Regions from separate parts of the Anabaena sp. FACHB-595 genome, predicted to be linked through region 1. Evidence: riboswitches for the same ligand, from Rfam matches in the RefSeq annotation. Region 1 holds a riboswitch; each other region holds the start of a gene.
The links. A riboswitch is a leader RNA that binds a small molecule or an ion and turns the genes downstream of it on or off. The one in region 1 is predicted to bind cobalamin.

Region 1 (3,284 bases):
TATTAATTACCCCGCCTATTGCATCTGAACCATAAAGTGTTGAACCACCTCCTGGTAAGACTTCAACTCTTTCAATATTATTAGTGGTAAATTCTGACAAATCGAAACCACCACCACCTAAATTATTAATTGGTCTGCCATCCAATAAGATTAATACTTGTCCGGTATTAGAACCGCGAATAAATTGACCACTTAAGGCGTTTACTTCTGTCCCAACTGTACCGTCACCCAAAATACCAGGAAGAAATCGCAGTGCTTCTCTGACAGTTATTGCACCCTGTGCTTCCATTTCTTCGCCAGTAATCACATACACCGGACGGGTGGAATCTTTTACTGTTCCCTCGCGGCGAAAAGGGGAAAATACAGGTTCATTGAGGAGTTTGTCAATGACTGTCAGTTGAATGTCGGGTTCGGTTTCTGTCGTATCTTGAGATATTACTTCTGTAACTGGTTGTAAGTCTTTGGCTGAACCTTCCTCTTGCGGAAACTCGGATATTTGTAGAACTTCTGTGGCTATCATGCTGGAATTTTCCCACAGCATCCCTGCGGTGATAGTCAAACTAGAAACGATAAGTTGAGTTCCCCATCTGGCAATAAACTGAGTACGCATTGGTAATTGAAGCCACCTGTATAACTAAAAATTTTTCTCAAGTAGAAATTTGAGCTTTTTCGGTAAAAAACTCTCAGCCAGTAGGAAAATTGCTATGTTTAGATAATGATTATTATTATCACACTGATAGTGTAATTTACAAGCTAGTTTTTAAGTTTGTAGTCAGTACTTGAGTGCTGAGAGTTTTGAGGACTAAAGTCCTGACTACGAACTGGATGGACTACTGGTGTTAAATTAACAGCAATTATGATGGAATTTTGCCCACTTACTTAGGGGTGGAATTTTGGCTAAGATGCCTCTTTTTAAAGCTTCTGGACGTTCTGACCAAGGTAGTAAACCAGATGCTTTATTGTAGTATTGAGTGGCGCATTGCAGTATTGCAGATGCGCTATCATCAACTGCTAAATTGCCGAAAAGATAGGTTAACTTCTCTTCTCCCGTAAAGGCAATAACGCAAGCATGGTTGCAAGCACTCATACATTCAACTCCCTGAATGGAGAATTTATGTTGCAATTCCCAAGTTTGTGCAAGTGCTTGGAGTTGTTGTAATAGCTGCTGTCCACCACTTTCGCCAACTCGCTTGCCATCTTGCCACACACTGGCGCAGGTCGTGCAGACAAATAAAGTATGTTGTTTTTTGCTCATTGATTTTCAGGCGTTGCTGATTGATAGCATGAATTAGCCTTACGCATTTACCGCTAGGCGTTCCCGTACCCCTTACACTGTGGGTTCGTGGTAGCGTCTCTCTCTAAAAGAGAAACTAAGGCAACGAGGAGGCTTAGGCGCATTCGCTGTTAAGCGTTTGATGCAGGTAGGCGTAAAGTTACCTCTAGCTTGGATAAAGTAAATATGCAAAGCGAAAGATAAAATACAACTGTGTTTTCCAGTTTGTATCTATAACCTTCTGTGTAAGTATTGATATCTGTAAGGAAATATCTACAATCTCATAGAAATTTGTAGTGTGTGGCGTATATATGACGCTATGAGATAGTGATCCTCTTTAAGGGGGAGAGTATTGATTGCGTTATTCATCTGTACCTCGCAGATAAGAATTTGTTGTACTTTCGGCGGGCATTCTGACTTTGAGGCATAAGCCCCATTACAGTTGCGGGACAGCGCCGGATTTACACCGGACTTTCCCCCTTACCTCTGATGGCTGATCCCCACCAGAACCGAGTTGATATTGAAAAAATACTACCACAGCAATGATGCTGAAATTCAGCCGCTACTTAAAACGTAAAGTAATTGCCAGTGTACCAGAATCAGCAAAAGCTGGGGCGATCGCATAACTTAAGTTTCTCTGCGCTTACCTTTGCGCGCCTTTACGTTTAAATGTCCACCCTCAACCAGCCATGATTTTATGCAAAGCCGTACTAAGAATCAAAGCTAATCCCCAAATACTAAAAGTTTATACTTGGCAGATTGGGTTTACCGTATGTGCGTTCGCGCAGGAGAAGATAACCCATCGCACAAATCCAAGCCAGACAGTTTGACTGTCTGTCATTTGACAGGTCGTTTAAAATCAAATCAAATTGGGGATGTTGCAGCATATATATGTGCTGGGAAAAGCAGACAAGGATGGGAAATAAAGTCAGAATACGACAATAAGATTGTTGTTCTCTAGTTAAGAAATAGTAGGTAAGGTATGTGCCTGATCTACTTACTTTGCTCTGCTAATCAAGTGAGATGTTATTATGAGTCGCTTTTATCGATTCATCTTCAAGTTGGGTATTGCTGTTACACTCGTCTGCTGTTTTTTTACTTTACCTGCATATTCATTGTCTCCATCGGACACGGAAATCCCAGGAGGCGACTTATTCAAGCTAGGGATTGAAAAAATGCAGCACGGCAGTTACTCTGAAGCCAACAGAGAGAAACTACACTCTATGACAAAGCTTTCTTATTACTGAAAAATTTACAGCAACAACTCTCATCTTTATCAGAAATTGCTCTCATCCCCAGATATGCAGAAACTAAGGTGTTTATAGTCCCAGATAGAGATGAGGATATTCTTTGACAGATTGTCTTTTGACAAGCCTATTCCATGAAGTAAACAATATCACTGGAAGTATGGATGTAACACTTAAGAGTTGCGTTCTCAGTCTCGTGGTGTGGTTTTTGTGGAGTGTGGGGCAGCCTTGAAACTAAATCAGTGTATCTATATAGGTATAGCAAGTACGATTTGCTTGTTGATAACTCAGAAAGCAAATGCACAAGAGAAGCCGGTAAACACAAAGAACATTGGATTAATTACAAATATTCCTCGACTGAGTGATATTGAGCGTCCACCAACAAGTGTTAAAGATTGGCTATCACAGTCAGCGCCAACCCCTCCAAAAATCAAGATTACTGGTGTGCGAATCAATCGTACAGACGATAATTTTGAGATAATTCTGGAAACTCCAGATGGAGAAATATCTGCACCAGAAACTCTTCAAGAAGGCAATATATTTATTGCAGATATCCCCAATGCAGTACTAGCTTTACCAGAAGGAAAGGAATTTCGGGAAGACACACCAGTTGATGGTATTTCTTATGTGACGGTAACACAGCAAGAATCTAACAACACAGTACGTGTAACCATCGCATCTTCAGGGAAGCTACCACCAATCCAGGTAGTAAATCAATCTAATGGTTTAACGATCGCCCTTACTCCTACTTCCCCAGACATTGA
Region 2 (3,284 bases), 2.7 Mb from region 1:
GAGATGGAAAATCAACTGTTACAGAATTAATACAACGTAAGCAAGATGGTTTTATCCAAACTTTGAGAAAAAAAATTATTGATGTTGATGACTTTAGGATTAAACGCAAGTTGCAGAAGCAAAGTCTCACTTTAAACAGTATTATTCCCAACGGTAAGGTTGTGTATCTTTTAGATAATGCCAATTTATCTAGTGGTGGTGAAGCCGTGGATGTTACGGACAATATTCATCCTGACTTTCAGAAATTGGCTTTAAATGTCACAAAAGATATGGGATTACGATTAATGGGTTTGGATATAATTACTCAAGATATTACCAGACCAATGGTAGATTATGTGATTATTGAAGTTAATGGTTCTCCTGGCTTGACACATTATGCTTCCATTGGCGATATTCAAACTAAGAGAGTGGAAGACTTATATCTCAAAGTTTTGAAAGCATTGGAAACCGAGTACAACAGCAAAAATTAAGTGGCTGTTATGAACGGAGTGTAGCAGAACTGATGATTACAACTTTTCTAGCAGCCAGGCTACCGCCGCATCTGTGTCTGTCACCTGTTCGCCGCCTGTTACGGCTGGACGATTGACCATGACAACTTGTACGCCTAGTTCTCTTGCTGCAACAATCTTGGCATAGGTGGCATCACCGCCACTATTTTTACTAACTAAAGTATCAATATTATGTTGAATGAGGATGTTTTTTTCTTGGGGTAGGGTAAAGGGGCCGCGATCGCACAATATCACCCCAGGCGGAACTAAAACACCAGCAACCGGAGGGTCAATCATCCGCATGAGAAACCAAATATCTTGTAGATGAGCAAAGGCGGAGAGTTCTTGTCTGCCAACAGTTAAAAATACTCTTTTGGCTTGATTTTTTAAAATAGCGGCGGCGGCGCTTGTAGTGTCAACTTCTATCCAGCGATCGCCTGCTACTTTCACCCAGGGAGGACGGATTAACATCAAACGTGGTATCCCCACCTCATCAGCCGCCAGCGCCGCATTCTCAGAAATTTGTGCAGCAAAAGGGTGGGTAGCGTCAATTAATAAATCAACCTGCATCTGACGCAGATAGTCAGCTAATCCAGGCGCACCACCAAAACCCCCCACACGGACGTTACCAGATGGGAGAGAGGGTTCACGGGTACGACCAGCTAAAGATGCGATCGCCTCAATACCTGGAATAGTTGCAACTTTAGCACTGAGTTCGGCTGCATCTCCAGTTCCACCCAGAATTAACAAGCGCATCGTCAAGTCGCTTCGCTCCAATTCAAAATTCAAAATTAAAGACAATTAGTGGGAGCTTGTTGGCGCAACCTTTATGTAAGGTCTTTTGCATTTTGAATGCAAAAAAGTTAGGTAGGAATCCTGGCGAGAATGCCTTTTTTCAAAGGTTCGGGACGTTCTGACCAAGGTAGTAAACCATCTGCTTTATCGTAGTATTTACCAGCACATTCCAATACCGCAGAGGCATGATCATCTACAGCTAAATCCCCAAATAAATAAGTTAATTTACCTTTCCCTGTAAAGGCTACAACACAAGAACGGTTGCAAGCACTCATACATTCCACTTCTTGGATAGGGAATTTATCGCGTAACTCCCACTCTTGTGCTAGCTGTTGGAGTTGATTTAAAAGTTTTTGACCACCGCTTTCACCTACACGTTTACCATCTTGCCAAACACTAGCGCAGGTTTTACAAACAAATAGTGTGTGTTCTGCCACACCCAAAGAATTATCAGTAGTCATCCGTACCTCGCAGATGTTGAGAATCGTCAATTTCGGCGGGCGTTCTGACTGGGAAAGTTACAAGAGTTTTCTTTCCTTCACAGTTGCGGGACAGCGCCGGACTTACACCGTTCACCTACGAAAGATTGCAGGTATACTTTCCCCGTTACCTCTGGTGACTGCTCCCCACCAGAACCGAATATTTATTTAATGGTAACATCTAGGACTTACGCATGAAAACGAAAAATCAAGGGTTTAGACAAGGGTGTAGGGGTATAGGGGTATAAATTTTTGAAACCCTTACACCCGGTCTCAACAGAAAATCTGGGTGCGTAAGTCTTATGTTTCCAACTCTTACCTTCTATTTAGTTAGTAATATTCGGTTGTAAAAATCGCTTAATCTCACCAGAAGCAATATAAGACTTGCCATCGGGTGCTGTCTTCACTTCCTCAACCACATAAAGCATTCCTTCCTCACGAATGGAACGGGGAAAACGCATATTCCAATCCGGTTCATATCCGTCGGAAACTACTCTAGCGCGTAACTTGCTGCCATCTTTGACGCATTGAATGAGAACACCATGATCTATGGTATCAGTGGTGGGAAGATCAGCCGCAGTAGCTGGGGCTTTGGAGGCTTTACTTGTGCTAGTTGACCTCGATTGTCTAGGAGCAACAAAAATATCTGTTTCGCCAGGTTTGGCAAAACGGCTGACTTTGCCAACTACACGGTAGAAAGAGCCATTGCTTGACAATTCTAGCCCTTCAACAATATACCGCGCTCCTTCAGCACGAATAGAACGGGGAAATTGAACATTTTTAGTTTGGTCGTAACCATCAGATATAACTTTAATCCGTAGTTTACCGCCTTCGCGGACGCAAGAAAGTTCCACACCAGTACCGATTTCATTGACAACCGGCATTGCGTATACTTCATCGCCAGCAGTGACACCGCGCCCCGCCAAATCACCGCGATTGCGCGTCATTGTCTGATAACTTTGATCCCGCAGTTCTTTACGTCCGGCGTTACCTAGAGCTTGTTGTGCGATTCGACCTGCGAAATACTCCAGCTGATCAATCTCTTCCGCAATTTCAAAATTCTCATTTAAGCCTTGGTCTCGGAGATACTGCACCAAATCACGGAGGGTTTTTTCCGCAGCTTGATGCTGACCATGTTCTGCTAATTCGAGGGCTGTTTCTTTAGCTTTAGCGATCGTCAGGCGGCTGAGGTCAAGGATAATATGACTGGAAGAGGCTAACGCTGATTCCTCAACTGTCCCAACTTTGGTTATAACATCTGTTGTCCCGGAAACACTTTGAATAATGTCATTCTGCACTACATCAGCACTGTAATGCAGCCTCATCAATGGTAATTCACCTACTTGAGCAGAGGATATCATCAAACTCAAACCCAGAAGTTTGTCTTCTCCCTCGTAAAGCTCCCCCAAGGTAATTACAGGTTGACCAGCTTCATTTTGGCTAACTTTAGCAAGACTTAAAGTATCAACCAGAGTGATACCATCAGCTAACTCTAGTGTTACTTTCAAGTTTTGACCTACTA
Region 3 (3,284 bases), 2.1 Mb from region 1:
GTTCTAGACTGATGTGAGAATCTAGATAATTTGCTAGCGCGAGGGCATGACTTTTAGTATCTGTAGCAGCCGCCGCACAACCTTGAATACCAGAACAAGCTACTAATCCACTCTTGATATTTGCGAGTGAGAAATCTAATCCTAACCCCAAAACTTGACTCTGAACGTCAGTCAGCGATTGTTGAGGAATGTCTGTTAACAACAAGTTCTGCCAAGGTGTCAGCCTGAGAGTTCCATTCCCATATTTGGTAGATAAATCAGCTAAACCCCTGACTTGCCAAGTTTCCAAACGACCAAGGGGTAAAACAAGACCAATGTAATATAAGTTTTGTTGGTGTTGGGGATGAATGCCGATGTGGTGGTATTTACTATTTGACCTCCCCCCCAACCCCTCTTCTACAAGGATAGGGGAGAAATGCCTTGTCTTCTCCCCCTTCCCTCGTAGGGAAGGGGGTAGGGGGGTTAGGTTCTTTCCCCCAAGGGGAATCGTTAAACGTTTTTCAGCTTCTTGAAGATAATTATTTAACCCCAAACTGTTCACTACTTCTCGCAGACGGGGCTTGCGTTTACTGCTAGCGTCAGTATGCAATAAGTAAACATCCGCCAAGGCTGTTAAGACTGGTAAGCATTCCTCTGGTAACAACAAAATTCCGATGTCAACAGGCGGTTTTCCTTTTGCACCGATACTTAAACACAGACGGAAGCAAACTTTGTTCTCTACTAAAGTGGCAGTAAAGGTGATATCGTTGAGGCGATCGCTTACCGAAACTAGTCCCCCACCATCAAAACACACGCTAAACTTTGCCGATAGTCCTGAGAAGACAGAATTTTCAGTAATGTAATTATCCCAGCTTCTAACGAAGGGGCGGGTATCGATTAATTCTTGAGGATCAATACCAGCCGTGGGACTGGTCATAATATTGCGGATTTGGTCTACGCCTGCATTGCTAGAACCCAAACCCAAATCTTGCAAATACTTGAGGACTGTAGAATCTATGCTGGCGCGTATTTCCCGGATTTGGACGTTAGCACGATTTGTCACATCGACATAGCCGCCACCATATTGGTCAGCAATATCTGCGATCGCCTGACATTGTGTACTATTAATAATTCCACCCGGTATTCTGATGCGAGACAAGATCCCATCTTGGGCAGGCGTGGCATAAAACAAGCCAGGACAAGGTGTTAAACCAGACAACAAGACAATCACTCCTTCCCTGTGCGACGCAGAGATTAGACAGCTAACTCTTGGAATTGGCATTCTGACTCGGAAAGTTACAAGAGAAATTCTTGGGACTTTTCATCACAGCTGCGGCACAGCCCCGGAATCGCACCGGAGTTTCCCAACACCAAGTTCTAGTAATCTACCATGAGTTGCCACTCATCATATTGACTGCTTCATATTTTTCATTAACTCGATAGTCTTTGTTAATTAGAATAAATATTAAATAAACAGAAATTAATATACGATTCATACTTAATTTCTAAAATGTACATGGCGGGCAATGCCCAGTAAACACATACTGATATTTTGCAAAAATTAAATCTGATTCCTATAGTTGTATTCAGTACTAATTATAAAAAAGATAACCGATTTATTAAGTAAATCGGTTATCTCAAATTTTAGCTCTTAAACTATTAACAAATGACAACAATATTATTGCTAAACTCCGACTTTAGCCTTTGACCAAACACCGTTTTCATCTTCGTCAAATTTTTGATGAACAGCTTCCCAAGCTGCTTGTTCAGCTGTAAACTCGTCAGTTGTCTCATTTAACACACCGTTATAACGTTCAATAAAGGTGCTTTGAGCTTCTGAGGAAAGGTGAGAACGGACTTCAGGAGATAAATCTTCTGGACTCTTGCAAGGCCCAGGACAAGGACGAGCCAAGGTTTTATCAATTGTGCTGAGTTCTTCTGCACCAGCACTTTCCAAGAGGAGCTGGAATTCGCCGGCGCGATCGCTTGGTACTTCGGTTAATAACAAAAATTCGCCAGCTTGTAGGCGGGTTTGGTAGATTGCAGCTTTCTCCTCTGGCATCCCCAATGTGGTCAGAACGGAAACTAAACCAGCGCCAGCACTACCGGCGATCGCCCCACTAGCTGCCCCCAATAGTAAAGCACTGATGGGGCCTGCTGCCACAATCGGCCCGACGAAGGGAATAAACAGTACGCCTACACCTGTTAACAAACTGAGGAAGGAACCAAACAGGGAACCAAAAATTGCTCCTGTTCGCAAACCACCCAAAATCACATCTCTTTTGGTGATAAAACCTGCAATCCGAGTTTCAGATTGGAAGTTTCTGCCCATGACGGAGATATGGTCTCTGGGTACACCTCTATCTAACAAACGGCGAATTACATCATCAACTTGTTTCTGCTCTTTAAATACGGCAGATATAGTACGTTCTGCTTGATAAACTTCTGGCACTTCTATACTCCCTAATTTTATTTGTACTGCGTGTGTTAGTTGTCAGTTGTTTTTATATCCGGTGTAATACTTTCCCTGTGAGTAGTCTTTCCATGATTTCCCCAGGGAAATTTTTGATTTCTCCATATCTCTGGGCCTTTGTGGTGGAAAAGTCTTTCCTGAATTACAAAGGCACAGAGAAAAAAGCATTACACACCAACAGGTGTTTTAGTTTCTGTTGCTGGTTGTGTACCATTTGGCTCAATTGGTTGCCCTTCAATAAATGAGCGCAACATCCAAGCAATCTCTTCATGTTCTTCCATGAGTCCGGTGAGGAAGTCGGCAGTTCCTTGATCTTGGAACTCATCACCACTGCGGTCTACATGGTCTCTAAGGTTGCGAATCAATTGCTCATGATCCTGCACAAGATTAGCGACCATTCCCGTAGCGCTAGGAACATCTCCAGCGTGTTCTTTGAGGGTGGCAAGTTGCAAAAATCCTTCCATTGAACCTATAGGATAACCACCTAAAGTCCGGACTCGTTCAGCGATCGCATCAATATTCTCTGTCAGTTTTTCGTAGTGTTCTTCCCATAGTTGATGTAGACTGCGGAACTGTGGCCCAACCACATCCCAATGGTATTTTTTTGTTTTCACCAAAAGTAAATAAGAATCTGCTAAATCTTGATTCAACAGATTAATTACTCCTTGACGCTGTTCGTCTGTTAAACCAATGTTTATTCTAGGCATTGCTTTTCATTCTCCGGTGAACCTATAGATTAAGTTCTCAAAATATCGGTTATATTTACATCGGTCACTGGAAAGATTGTCCTTTATGCGTAATTACAACTAAAGGATTACTTCGAGATTTGATT

Region 2: another riboswitch for cobalamin. It lies ahead of ACN222_RS08835 (DUF1636 domain-containing protein); the one in region 1 lies ahead of ACN222_RS20140 (DUF1636 family protein).
Region 3: another riboswitch for cobalamin. It lies ahead of cobG (precorrin-3B synthase); the one in region 1 lies ahead of ACN222_RS20140 (DUF1636 family protein).

The regions. Positions count from the first base shown of each region.
Region 1 covers NZ_CP183473.1:4,847,796-4,851,079, reverse strand. Annotated here, with positions in the region: gene ACN222_RS20145 (TonB-dependent receptor plug domain-containing protein) at 1-610, opposite strand, end outside; gene ACN222_RS20140 (DUF1636 family protein) at 845-1,255, opposite strand; cobalamin riboswitch at 1,659-1,802, opposite strand; gene ACN222_RS20135 (TonB-dependent receptor domain-containing protein) at 2,731-3,284, shown strand, end outside.
Region 2 covers NZ_CP183473.1:2,136,916-2,140,199, forward strand. Annotated here, with positions in the region: gene ACN222_RS08825 (cyanophycin synthetase) at 1-470, shown strand, start outside; gene ACN222_RS08830 (cobalt-precorrin-6A reductase) at 507-1,244, opposite strand; gene ACN222_RS08835 (DUF1636 domain-containing protein) at 1,352-1,744, opposite strand; cobalamin riboswitch at 1,761-1,938, opposite strand; gene ACN222_RS08840 (vWA domain-containing protein) at 2,089-3,284, opposite strand, start outside.
Region 3 covers NZ_CP183473.1:540,776-544,059, forward strand. Annotated here, with positions in the region: partial or broken gene cobG (precorrin-3B synthase) at 1-1,261, opposite strand, end outside; cobalamin riboswitch at 1,239-1,369, opposite strand; gene ACN222_RS02265 (ChaB family protein) at 1,664-2,431, opposite strand; gene ACN222_RS02270 (Dps family protein) at 2,620-3,159, opposite strand.